3 regions of the Sodalis sp. C49 genome follow, and region 1 is predicted to be linked to each of the others. Evidence: predicted binding sites of a transcription regulator. Region 1 holds the regulator's gene; each other region holds the start of a gene.

Evidence for each region. The regulator PurR, encoded in region 1, represses purine synthesis genes. The targets are predictions, from matches to a motif close to CANGCAAACGTTTGCNTG.
Region 2: a site for PurR is predicted at 3,383-3,400, ahead of cecR (transcriptional regulator CecR). Genes of this name have one in related genera too.
Region 3: a site for PurR is predicted at 2,573-2,590, ahead of purE (5-(carboxyamino)imidazole ribonucleotide mutase). Genes of this name have one in related genera too.

What each region holds. Positions count from the first base shown of each region.
Region 1 is NZ_CP163303.1:853,973-858,362, reverse strand. It holds gene ABUK12_RS03785 (NlpC/P60 family protein) at 1-623, shown strand, start outside; gene ABUK12_RS03780 (YnhF family membrane protein) at 687-776, opposite strand; gene purR (HTH-type transcriptional repressor PurR) at 1,014-2,030, shown strand; gene cfa (cyclopropane fatty acyl phospholipid synthase) at 2,476-3,627, shown strand; gene ABUK12_RS03765 (riboflavin synthase subunit alpha) at 3,881-4,390, opposite strand, start outside.
Region 2 is NZ_CP163303.1:4,956,890-4,961,279, reverse strand. It holds gene ABUK12_RS22400 (glycine betaine/L-proline ABC transporter ATP-binding protein) at 1-8, shown strand, start outside; gene ABUK12_RS22395 (ABC transporter permease) at 5-838, shown strand; gene ABUK12_RS22390 (porin) at 1,718-2,788, shown strand; gene bhsA (multiple stress resistance protein BhsA) at 2,856-3,113, opposite strand; gene cecR (transcriptional regulator CecR) at 3,418-4,116, shown strand; gene hlyD (secretion protein HlyD) at 4,113-4,390, shown strand, end outside.
Region 3 is NZ_CP163303.1:2,225,698-2,230,087, reverse strand. It holds gene ABUK12_RS10140 (NADP-dependent isocitrate dehydrogenase) at 1-672, shown strand, start outside; gene purK (5-(carboxyamino)imidazole ribonucleotide synthase) at 876-1,952, opposite strand; gene purE (5-(carboxyamino)imidazole ribonucleotide mutase) at 1,949-2,458, opposite strand; gene ABUK12_RS10125 (UDP-2,3-diacylglucosamine diphosphatase) at 2,617-3,342, opposite strand; gene ppiB (peptidylprolyl isomerase B) at 3,352-3,846, opposite strand; gene cysS (cysteine--tRNA ligase) at 4,137-4,390, shown strand, end outside.

The DNA.
Region 1 (4,390 bases):
CCGCGGTGGCGAAAACCGGCGCGAAGAAAAGCAAAACGTCCCCTCTTGCCAAGGCATCAAAAACCACGGCGACGAAAAAAATAGCCTCCTTCACTCCGCCGAAAAAAGGCTATAAAAAAGGTTACGGCCGGCACCGGATGATAAAAGATCAGGCGGCGGTAGAACTGGTGGCCAACGATCAGCCGATAAAGATGAGCGAGAGCCATAAGAAACGCTACCAGACCGCCAAGCTTACCGCCATGAATAAACTCCTCTCCCAAATGGGCAAGCCTTACCGTTGGGGCGGCATGTCGCCTAATACCGGCTTTGACTGCAGCGGCCTGATTTATTATGCCTACAAGGATGTGGTACGCATCCATATGCCGCGCACCGCCAACGAAATGTACCACCTGCGCGACGCAGCGCCGGTTAAGAAAGACGAGCTGGAAAGCGGCGACCTGGTCTTTTTCCATATTTCCAATCGCGGCGCGGCGGATCACGTCGGCGTCTATCTTGGCAATGGTCGCTTTATCCAGTCGCCCCGCACCGGCAGCGATATCCGTATCAGCTATCTGAGTGAGGATTATTGGCAGGATCATTACGTGGGCGCCCGCCGGGTGGTCACGCCGAAAAATATCCGCTGAAGGCGCGCCGGAAAAAAAAGAGGAGCCAAGGCTCCTCTTTTTTATATCTGAACCGAGAGGGTGTCAGTTCATGACGGCGGTAAAGCTGAAGACAATAATCACCAGCAGCGAGAACACCGTGGTCAGTAACGACATTTTTAAATCGCTGTCCATTCTATCTCCTTAACGTAAACCAGGGCGCCGGCCTTATCCACCGGCCCGCAGAGCAGTTATCGTCAGTTTGCCATAACAGCGATGAAAAAGCTTGCTCCCAACCTGTAGCCGCCACATTTAACACTTTCACTTTGGCGCGGGATGAACGAAAATTAGCGGTTAATTCCACAGCGTCGGAAAGTGCTTGCGCCTTCGACAGACATTATTCCAGCCAGGGCGTACGGGAGTATCAAAGGCATGGCAACCATTAAAGATGTGGCAAAACGCGCTAATGTATCGACAACCACCGTTTCGCATGTGATCAATAAAACCCGTTTTGTTGCGCAAGACACTCAAATTGCCGTGCTGGACGCCATTAAACAACTGCATTATTCACCCAGCGCCGTGGCGCGCAGCCTGAAGGTCAATCGCACCAAGTCCATCGGCCTGCTCGCCAGCACCAGCGAGGCGCCCTATTTCGCCGAAATTATCGAGGCGATTGAGCACCATTGCTTTGCTCGCGGTTATACCCTGATATTGTGCAATTCGCACAATGATCTCGAAAAACAGCGCGCCTATCTGGCGATGCTGGCGCAAAAGCGCGTCGACGGCCTGCTGGTGATGTGCGCCGAGTATCCCGAAACGCTGCTGGATATGCTTGAGGAATATCAGCATATCCCCATGGTGGTCATGGATTGGGGTGAGGCCCGCCGTGATTTTACCGACACCATTATCGATAACGCCTTTGCCGGCGGTTATATGGCGACGCAATATTTGCTTAAACGCGGCCATCGCGCCATCGGCGCCATTCCCGGACAGCTGGCGCGCAACACCGGCGGCGGCCGCCACCGCGGCTATCTGCATGCCATGGCGGAGGCCGGCATCCCGTTAAACGACCGCTGGATTGTGCAAGGCAATTTCGAGCCTGAATCCGGCTACCTGGCGATGAAACAAATCCTGGCGCAAACGCCGCGTCCCACCGCGGTCTTCTGCGGCGGCGACATTATGGCCATGGGCGCACTGTGCGCCATTAATGAAATGGGCCTGAGCGTACCTGAGGATATTTCTATCATCGGCTACGACAACGTGCGCAATTCGTGCTTTTTCAGCCCGGCGCTGACCACCATCCATCAGCCTAAAGAGGATTTGGGCGAGGCGGCGCTTACCATGCTGCTCGATAGGATTACCAGCAAACGCGAGAACGCCAAAACCATCGAAGTCCATCCGTCGCTGATTGAACGCCGTTCGGTCGCAGACGGTCCCTTCCCCGCTTAAGGCCACGCGCCAGGCCCGGGCAACGGGCTGGCGCCTCCAGGGTCTGTTGCTATGTAAAGCGCCGTCCGCCTCGGACACAAGATTTTTCATATAATGATCTCTGTGCAAAGAGTTATTGTTTCAGCGAGAAATCATTAAGTTATAATGGGAAATACATTAGCGCGTTAGCTATTGTCTAAATTAAAATGCAGGCTTATACTCAATATCGTTAACAATTATAACGAGTTGTCTAATAAATTTGTATAAAAGTATGTCGTGTTTTCCAACATGACATCACCCTTTTATAAAGCGCCCGGCTAAGTCGCAGTCTAAGGTTTACTTTATATTCCTCTGTTGATGGTGATACTTCAGACACCACGGATAACCGTGGATTCTTATAAAGCCCGCAGGCATGGTGAGTGCTTTTCCTGACGGGGCACTGCAGAAGAAAGGTGATGGAGAAGCTATGAGTTCCTCGTGCGTTGAAGACCTGAGCTTTCATGATAATGATTGGTACCGTATCGTCCATGAATTGCTCTCTGAAGCCGGTATTGAACTCAATGGTTCAAGACCATTTGATATCCGAATCAAGAATCCGGGATTTTTTAAGCGCGTATTGCAGGATGGATCTTTGGGATTGGGCGAGAGTTACATGGATGGCTGGTGGGAGTGTGAGCGGCTGGACATTTTTTTCCAGCGTGTTCTCAGGGCGGGTCTGGAGAATAAACTTCCGCATCATTTAAAAGATACCTTACGCATTGCCGCCGCCCGGCTGATGAACCTCCAGTCGCGAAAGAGGGCCTGGATCGTGGGCAAAGAACATTACGATTTGGGTAACGATCTGTTTGAAAAGATGCTCGATCCCTATATGCAATATTCCTGCGGCTACTGGAAACAGGCGACCACCCTCGAGGAAGCCCAGCAGGATAAGCTGAAGATGATTTGCGAAAAACTGCAGCTGCGACCCGGCCTGACGCTGCTGGACGTGGGCTGCGGCTGGGGCGGGCTTGCCGCCTACGCGGCCAGGAATTATGGCGTATCGGTACAGGGCGTCACTATCTCTGCCGAGCAGCAAAAGCTGGCGCAAACGCGCTGCGAGGGACTGGATGTCACCATTTTGCTGCAGGACTATCGCGATCTGGATATGCAATTTGACCGTATTGTTTCAGTCGGCATGTTCGAACACGTAGGCCCCAAGAATTACGCCACCTATTTCGACGTTATCGATCGCAACCTGAAACGCGACGGTCTGTTCCTGCTGCACACCATCGGCTCGAATATCACCGATATGAATGTCGACCCGTGGATAAATAAGTATATTTTTCCCAACGGCTGCCTGCCGTCGGTACAGCAGATAGCCCATGCCAGCGAAAAGCATTTTGTTATGGAAGACTGGCATAACTTCGGCTCTGATTACGACAAAACGCTCATAGCCTGGTATGAACGTTTTGTCGCCGCCTGGCCGGCGCTGTCCAACAAATACTCCGACCGTTTTTACCGTATGTTCAGTTATTACCTGAATGCCTGCGCGGGGGCATTCCGCGCGCGCAATATCCATTTATGGCAGGTATTATTCAGCCCGGAAGGCGTGGATGGCGGTATTCGCGTACCCCGTTAATACCATGGCACGCCAGGCCCTTTAACACCGCACTCAAGACAGGCGTGGTAAAGGGAGAGCGCGCCGATGGGGGCGATGCGGCCATCTCCTGGCCGCCAGAGCGCCCCATGGCACGCCTGGCCCGCCAACACCGCACTCAAGGCAGGCGTGTTAAAGGGAGAGCGCGCCGATGGGGTCGAAGCGGCCATCTCCTGGCCGCCAGAGTGCCCCATGGCACGCTAGGCCCGCCAACACCGCACTCAAGACAGGCGTGTTAAAGGGTATTTAACGTCGCGGCAATCGCCGCTTCCCGCTGCGCCAGCACACGCTCCACCGTATCCACCACCGCCTGGGTCTGGGGATCGATTTCAATATTGATCCGCTGCCCCAGCCTTTTTTTACCCAACGTGGTGCGCATCAGGGTTTCCGGTATTAAATGCACGCAAAATTTATCGGCCGCCACCTCGCCGATAGTCAGGCTGATGCCGTCGATGCCGATATATCCTTTATACAGGACATATTTCATCAGCGCTTTGTCCGGCATTCTGAACCAAATCTGCCGATTATTTTCCGACGTCACGATTTTCACAATCTCGGCAGTGCACATGATATGCCCGGACATCACATGTCCGCCGATCTCGGCGTTAAAGGTGGCGGCGCGTTCTACGTTCACCTCATCCCCCACCTGCAGATCGCCCAGATTGGTCACCCGCAGCGTCTCTTTCATCAAATCAAACGCCACCACGTCGCCGTTAATGCCGCTTACCGTCAGGCAACAGCCGTT
Region 2 (4,390 bases), 1.4 Mb from region 1:
GCCCATGACCGGAACGGTTGATTTCAGCGCGCAGATCGACGCGGGCGTGCGTTACCTGCTGGAACACTGCGGCGGATTTTTTGACGCGGTGGCCAAGGTGATCGACACGGTTGCCGGCGCCCTTGAGCTGGGCCTGGGCTGGCTTTCGCCCTGGGGGTTGGCCGTGATTGCGGTGGGATTGAGCCTGTGGCGCGTCGGCAAGGGGTTCGCCGTGTTCAGCGCCCTGGCGATGCTGTATATCATTTATAGCGGCTACAGCGAACATGCCGTGGTCACGCTTGCGCTCACCCTGGCGTCAACGTTATTCAGCCTGCTCGCCGGCATTCCCCTGGGGATTATGATAGCCCGGCGGCACCGGGCGGGCCAGCTTGTCAGGCCGATGCTGGACTTTATGCAAACCATGCCCGCCTTCGTCTACCTGATCCCCGCCACGATCCTGTTTGGCCTCGGCCGTCCGCCGGGCATTTTCGCCACCGTACTGTTCGCCATGCCGCCGGTGGTCCGCTTAACCGATTTGGGCATCCGTCAGGTGGACAAAAGCCTGGTGGAAGCCGGCCTGGCGTTTGGCTGCACCCGCCGGCAGCTATTATGGAAGGTACAGTTGCCCAATGCGCTGCCGGCCATTATGGCCGGGGTAAACCAAACCATCATGATGGCGATGTCGATGGTGATTATCGCCTCCATGGTCGGCGCCGGCGGTCTTGGCAACGATATATTGACCAGCATCCAGCAGCTGGACATCGGCCAGGGGCTGCAAAGCGGCATGGCGGTGGTGCTGATGGCCATGCTGTTGGACCGGCTCTCGGCGAGCCTGGTGCGGGAGCCTGGAGTTAAATAATAAGCATATTATTAATCATGGTTACTATTAGCTAAATAACGATATGCTTTTTTTACTTAATCAACGTTGGGCAAATTGACAATGTTTTATGGTGGTTATGCCCAGGCTGTGCGGCGAGTAAAGGGTTATTATGCTGTGATAGGTAATATCTATATCAAAAAAAACACTTTGTTTATTTTGTCATGATAATGCAAAGTAAGCGGCGTACGGGCACAGGCAAAAACGGATTGTCCGGTTAATTTAAGATAAGTTAACTTTAAGGCGGCTGTATTCGGATAAGTTTTGCTACTGCCGTATTGTCGCGACAATTGTTATACAAATGATAAATATTATCTTGACAAGTGTTATTTACAGCGAGGCAATAACGGCACGGACAATGACTCCTTGCCGCGCGCGGTGCTGGCCCGGGTAAAATGTATTATACCAATTTCGATCTGGCTGGCTGCCACGCGGGGCATCAGAGACGAGCAGTACTGATGCTGGCCAGGCTCTTTTTGACCGCGGATTTGACTTAAGCAGCGCTCATCACCGGCCGGAAGGTAGCTTGATACGGCCATTGGTTTAAACCCTTAAATAAAAAAAGGGTTTTGTGATGGCTCTCAACTTTTAAATCTGTATGACAAGTTAAGGTAGCGTACCGCGCGGCATAGCGCTCTATGATAGGTAGATTCCTACTTTAATGAAAAGTTCACAATCTTCGTGACGATTTTGCTGCTACTATCCTGCAAAATCGGTCCACAGGGTGATATTTAAATTAGCATTGCGCGTTCTCTTAGCTTTTATTTTTAAATTATAAATGCTGGTTAGCTCAGGACATCAGCCATCAAAAGGTTGAGTCCTTTTTATAAACTCGAGAGTATTTGGTAAGGAAAAACAGGAATGAAGAAGATAGCATTGGCCGTTTTAGCGACATTGATTGCCCCAGCTCTGCACGCCGCGGAAATTTATAACAAAGACGGCAACAAGCTGGATCTGTACGGCAGCGTGCGCGCCCGCCACTATTTTAGTGACAATAAGACCATTGACGGCGACCAAAGTTACATGCGTTTTGGCTTCAAAGGCCAGACCCAGATTAACGACACCCTGACCGGTTACGGCCAATGGGAATACAATGTTCAGGCCAACCATACTGAAGGCGGCACCGACGCGCTGACCGGCACCAAAACCCGTTTGGGCTTTGCCGGCTTGAAACTGAAAGACTACGGCTCAATCGACTACGGCCGCAACTGGGGCATCGCTTATGATGTCGCGGCGATAACCGATACCGCGCCAATCTTCGATGACCTGACCTACAGCGCCGCCGACGTGTTTATGGGCGGCCGTACCACCGGCGTGGCCACTTATCGCAACAACAACTTCTTCGGCCTGGTCGACGGTCTGAAATTTGGCTTGCAATACCAGGGCGCCAACGACGAAAATTCCGGTAACGCCCGTGCCGCCAACAAATCCAACGGCGACGGTTACGGCGCATCGGCGTCTTATACCTTTGATTTCGGCCTGTCGGTACTCGGCACCTATGCCTCGTCCAACCGCACCCAGCCGCAAAACAGCCTGGCTCTCGGTAACGGCGACAAAGCCGACGTCTGGGCGGGCGGCTTGAAATATGACAATTCCGGCGTCTATGCCGCCGCGTTGTACGGCGAAACGCATAACTACACCCCGATCACCGGCGGCTACGCCAATAAAACCAAGAACTTCGAAGCCATCGCTTCTTATCTGTTCGATTTTGGCCTGAAACCAATGTTCGGTTACTTCCAGTCCAAGGCCAGCGATGTTGAAGGCATCGGCGATGTCGATCTGGTGAAATACTATGACGCGTCCCTGACCTATTTCTTCAACAAGAATATCAATGCGTATGTTGATTATAAAATCAACCGTCTCAGCGAAGACAATAAGCTGGGCATCGCCGACGATGACCAGGTCGGCCTGGGCTTGACCTATCAGTTCTAAGGTTTATCAAACGCAAAAAAAAGCGGCCCTGCGGCCGCTTTTTTTATGCTGTTTTTTTACGTTGAGCTTATTTATACAGCTCGGCGCTGCCGCGCAGGGTGTCATTACCGCCGGCGCCGATAATACGATACGAGGTGGCGTTGGCGGCATCGGCCTTGGCGGCCAGCTGGGATTCCAGATCGGACAGGTTACTGGTGGTGGATGACGATACCACGCCGATGGAATGTTCGCCGGCGGGACGGCTGGTGACTTCCTGGGCGGCGAAGGCGCCGGCGGAAACGGTGCTGAATACGATGGCTGCGATGGCAAGTGTCAGGTTTTTCATAATGTCTGTTCTCATGGTATGAAGCATTAATGGACTGGACGTTAATTTGTTAACGTTCGATAAGTAAATAATAGACATCTTGGCGCCGCAGATCAAGTAATATTTTATCAATCATTAACTAATTACCTAAAGTACTGTAAAGACCGGTGAATATGTTGGCATCGCCGTGTCTGTTTGTTTCCCCGGTCAGGAAACGTCATCCTTGACGCGGCCAGCCGCCTAAATAAATCACGGCGGTCCTTTACAGCGAACCGGGCGGGGGTTAAAGTTAATCAAACGTTTGACTTATTTTATTGGAGCCACCATGCCCCCTTCTCCGGCCCCCACCGCGCGCGGCGAACAGGCGAAAGCCCAGCTGATCGCCGCCGGCATTACCTTATTTGGCGAAAAAGGCCCGCAAACCGCCACCACGCGCGAAATCGCCCAGTTGTCCGGGCAAAATATCGCGGCGATTTTTTATTATTTCGGCTCCAAGGAAGGGCTGTACCTGGCGGTCGCGCAATGGATTGCGGATTTTATCGCCCAGTCCCTGCATTCACAGGCGCAACAAATTGATGCGCTGCTGGCGCAGCCGGAGGTGGATGCCGGGCAGTGCCGGCGTTATCTGCATGAGTCCCTGCTGACCATGACCGGGCTGCTGGCCCGCAGCGAAACGCTGAATCTGAGTAAAATCATCTCGCGGGAGCAGCTCTCCCCCACTGGGGCCTACGCCATTATCCACCAGCAGGCGATTGCGCCGATGCATCAGCGCATCACCCGGCTGGTGGCGGGTTTTACCGGCTGCGATCCGCTGTCGGTCGCCACCATCGTCCACACGCATGCCCTGCTGGGCGAAGTGCTGGCGTTCCGGCTGGCGCGGGAAACCATCCTGCTGCGCACCGGATGGAGCGACCTGGGCCCGGCGCAGGTTACCCAGATCAACCAGGTGCTGACACAGCATATCGATTGGTTCCTTCATGGATTGCGGGCCGAACAGGCCGGCCACACAGGCAAAAAATCATGAATAAAAAAAGTATCACCGCGGCCGTCATCGTTATCGCGCTGCTGGGCGCGGCGATCTATGGCGTCATGTACTACCACCGCCAGCAAAACCGGCCGTTGACCCTTTACGGCAATGTGGATATCCGCACCGTTAACCTTGGTTTCCGCGTCGGCGGCCGTCTGGCTCAGTTGGCGGTGGATGAAGGCGATGTGGTGCATCCCGGCCAGGTGCTGGCGAAACTGGACGATGCGCCGTATCGCAACGCCCTCGCGCAGGCCCAGGCCAATGTGGACAG
Region 3 (4,390 bases), 1.4 Mb from region 1:
TCGCCGGAAGAAGCGACCCAGTTCTCCATCGATCGCATCCGCCAGGGCAAGGACACCATCTCGGTGACCGGCAACGTGCTGCGCGACTACCTGACCGATCTGTTCCCGATCATGGAACTGGGCACCAGCGCCAAGATGCTGTCCATTGTGCCGCTGATGAGCGGCGGCGGCCTGTTTGAAACCGGCGCCGGCGGCTCGGCGCCAAAACATGTCCAGCAGTTCCTGCAGGAAAACCACCTGCGCTGGGATTCCCTGGGCGAGTTCCTGGCGCTGGCGGCGTCCCTGGACCATGTGGGCAGCACCCGCGCCAACGCCAAGGCGAAGATTTTGGCGAAAACGCTCGATCAGGCCAACGGTAAATTCCTGGATACCAATAAATCGCCTTCGCGTAAAACCGGCGAGCTGGACAATCGCGGCAGCCATTTCTACCTGGCGCTGTATTGGGCGCAGGCGCTGGCGGGGCAGGATGAGGATGCCGAGCTGCGCGATCAGTTTGCCCCCTTGGCGAAAACCCTTGCCGAACACGAAGGCCAGATTGTCGCCGAGTTAAACCAGGTGCAGGGCAAGGCGGTTGATATCGGCGGGTATTATCATCCGTCGCCGGAATTGGCCAGCCGGGCCATGTGCCCAAGCGCCACGCTTAATGGCGCGCTGAAAGATTTTATGGTCTGATGCGCAAAGCGTGATGTTATTTGGGGGACAATTTTGCCGGCGGTGTGATGCATGCCGCCTGGGCAACTATTTCATGTGCAAGGCTTAGGTGTCTCCCTGTAGTGCCTGCGCCGGGCAATACAGGGGGCGCTCGATGCATGGGGCCTGGCATGAACTTCACCGCCCCCGCCGGGGCCTTTTTAAGTGAGTCTCTCCGCGATCTTTCAGCCCAATTCGGCCAGTTTTTGCCGCGCCCATTCCAGCCCGCTGTAATACTCCACTGGTAGCATTGGAGCGAGATGTTCCAACGCCAGGCTCAGCGCGGCGGGATCGCTATGGTTAAGATTCAGGTGGCCGACCTTACGTCCCGGCCTCACCTCTTTTTCATACCAATGCAGATGGACCAGCGGCTCGGCCAGCCATTCGGTGTTGCAGTCGGTGCCGATAAGATTAACCATCACCGACGGTGCCGTGACGGCGGGTTTAGGCATCGGCAGGCCGAGGATGGCGCGCAGGTGCAGCTCGAACTGGCTGATGGACGCGCCGTTTTGCGTCCAGTGCCCACTGTTGTGCACCCGTGGCGCCAGCTCGTTAATCAACAGATCATCGCCGTCGATAAAACATTCCATCGCCATCACGCCGACATATTTTAGTTCATGCATTATTGCCGAGAGCATGCTCTCGGCCCGGCGCTGCAATCTGTCGTCCGGCCGGGCAAAAACCACGCTGGTGCGCAGGATGCCGTCCTGATGCAGGTTATGCGTCAGCGGATAAAACACCCTGTCGCCGTTATGCCCGCGGGCGCCGATCAGCGAAACTTCGCCGGAAAAGGCGATACCGCGCTCAACGATACAACTGCCGTAGCACTCCTGGGGCAGCGCCGCCTCTTCGCCGGGTACGAGACGCCATTGGCCGCGCCCATCATAGCCACCCACGCGCCGCTTGACGATGGCCAGGTCGCCAAAGGAGGCAAACACCTGCGGCCATTGCGCCGCCGCGGTCAGTTCTTCCCAGGGCGCGGTGGCAAGCCTCAGGCTGTCCAGCAGCTGTTTTTGCGTCAGCCGGTCGGCAAGCCGCGGAAAAATATCGCGGTTAACAAAGGCATTATGCTGGGCCAGCTCGCGGGTAAGGGGGGTCTGCGGCCAGCGCTCGATCTCAGCGGTAATCACGCTTTGCGCCACCGGCACCGAGCCGGGATCGGCGTCAAGCCCCACCGGGAAGACCGCAATGCCCAGTGGTTCGCCGGCCTGGCGCAGCATGCGCCCTAGCTGGCCGTTGCCCAGGATACATACCGGTTTCATGCTTCCTCCCGCGGATCGGGATGCGCCAGCACCTCGTCAGTCTGCGTCACACGCCAGGCCGCCAGCCGGGCGGATAATTCCCGATCGTGCAACGCCAGGATCTGCGCCGCCAGCAGTGCGGCGTTGGCCGCGCCGGCCTTGCCGATCGCCAGGGTACCCACCGGCACGCCGCGCGGCATCTGGACAATGGAATAGAGGCTGTCGACGCCGCTTAATGCCGCGCTCTGCACTGGCACGCCAAGTACCGGCACCAGCGTTTTTGCCGCCAGCATGCCGGGCAGATGGGCGGCACCGCCTGCGCCGGCGATAATCACTTCAAACCCGGCGGCGGATGCCTGTTCAGCAAAGCGGAAGAGCTTGTCGGGGGTGCGATGCGCCGAGACGATCTCCACATGACAGGCAAGCTGCAGCGTGGCGAGAATGTCGGCGGCGAATTGCATCGTGGCCCAGTCGCTTTTGGACCCCATGACGATGGCGATTTTTGCCGGGGCAAGATTGGATTGCATGCGCGTGGTGCTCCTGTAAATGTTGCCGACCGCTCTCCCACAGCCTGCGCCGCAATGCGCCCGGCGCAGGCTATCAGAAAGAAGAGGGCGTAGAGCATATCATGTGCGCCTGGAGAGGAAAACGGTTGCGTAGCCGCCGGCGCTATAAATTGCGCCGCTTAATCGAAGGGGAACTCAATCAGCTCGACGCTAGCCCCGGTAACCCGGATCATCGATCCCTGAAGGTGCCAGGCGCCCAGTACCGCGCGATGGGCGATGCCCGCCGCGGTCTGCACGGCATGGATCGCCGGCCGGTGGGTATGGCCATGGATCATCCAATCGGTCCCATGACGCACAAGCGCGGCGGTAACCGCCTCTTGGCTGACGTCCATAATCGTCTGGGATTTCGTCATATTGGCGCGCTGGCTGCTGGCCCGCATCCGTCCGGCAATGCGCAGGCGCCATCTCAGCGGCAGCGCCAGGAACAGGCGCTGCAGCCAACGTTGATTGATTCGCCGGCGGTAGCGTTGATAAGCCTGATCATCGGTACACAGCGTATCGCCGTGCAGAACCAGCACCGACCGGCCGTACAGGGTAAGCAGTTGTTCTTCCGGCAGCAGCGTCATGCCGCTGGCGGCGGCAAAATCCCGGCCCAGCAGGAAATCCCGGTTGCCGTGGATAAAAAAACAGGGTATTCCCCGGCGCGCCAGCGCATTCAGCGCCGCGGCTATCTCGCCGTGCAGCGGGGAAGGGTCGTCATCGCCAATCCAGGCTTCGAACAAATCGCCCAGGATATAGAGCGCGTCGGCGTGGACGGCCTGCCGTTGCAAAAAATGCAGAAAACCGGCGGTAATCGCCGGTTCCTGGACGCTAAGATGAATATCCGCAACAAACAGGGTTGCCATGGCAACGATTTATTCGTCTACGGTCACGCCGGTTATGATCACATCTTCTTTCGGTACATCCTGATGCGGGCCGCTGTTGCCGGTCGCCACGTTTTTAATCTTATCGACAACATCCATACCGTCGGTTACTTCGGCGAAAACGCAATATCCCCAACCGTCCGGGCGTTCGGAACGGAAGTTCAGGAAGTCGTTATCCACCAGGTTAATAAAGAATTGCGCGGTGGCGGAATGCGGATCGTTGGTGCGGGCCATGGCCAGGGTGCCGCGATTGTTCTTCAGGCCATTGTTGGCTTCGTTTTTCACGGTGGCGCGGGTTTTTTTCTGCGTCATGCCGGGTTCAAAACCGCCGCCCTGGATCATGAAACCATTAATAACGCGATGGAAAATGGTATTATCATAAAAGCCGTCACGGCAATAGGTCAGGAAGTTCTCAACGGTTAACGGCGCTTTGTCGGCGAAGGTCTTAATAACGATATCGCCGTGATTGGTATGAAGAGTGACCATAAATAGTTGTCCTACGAGTCGGTAAAAGAGTTGCTCACACGAAGTGATCAAGCAGACTGGATTTATAACATAAGTCTGCCATGGAGTCAGCATTCACCGCAGCGGATGACCATTTCTGTTATTCTGGCAAGCCAGGCCGTGCTGTTGGCCGGGGATAACCCGCCGTTTGAAAACCAGGGCCCCGTCCTTGCATTACCGACGCCTTCAGGGTTCAATACGCTGTTGGAAAATACCCTGTCTCAACTTGTCGCTATACACACGTACCCGTTAACACCATGGAATGAATGTCGATGCTGAAGATTTATAATACCCTGACACGTCAAAAAGAGGATTTCCAACCCATTCATGCCGGTAAAGTCGGTATGTACGTGTGCGGCATCACCGTTTATGACCTTTGTCATATCGGCCACGGCCGGACGTTTGTCGCCTTCGACGTCGTTACCCGGTACCTGCGTTTTAAAGGTTATGAGGTGAAGTATGTGCGTAACATCACCGATATTGACGACAAGATCATCAAACGGGCCCATGCCAACGATGAAAGCAT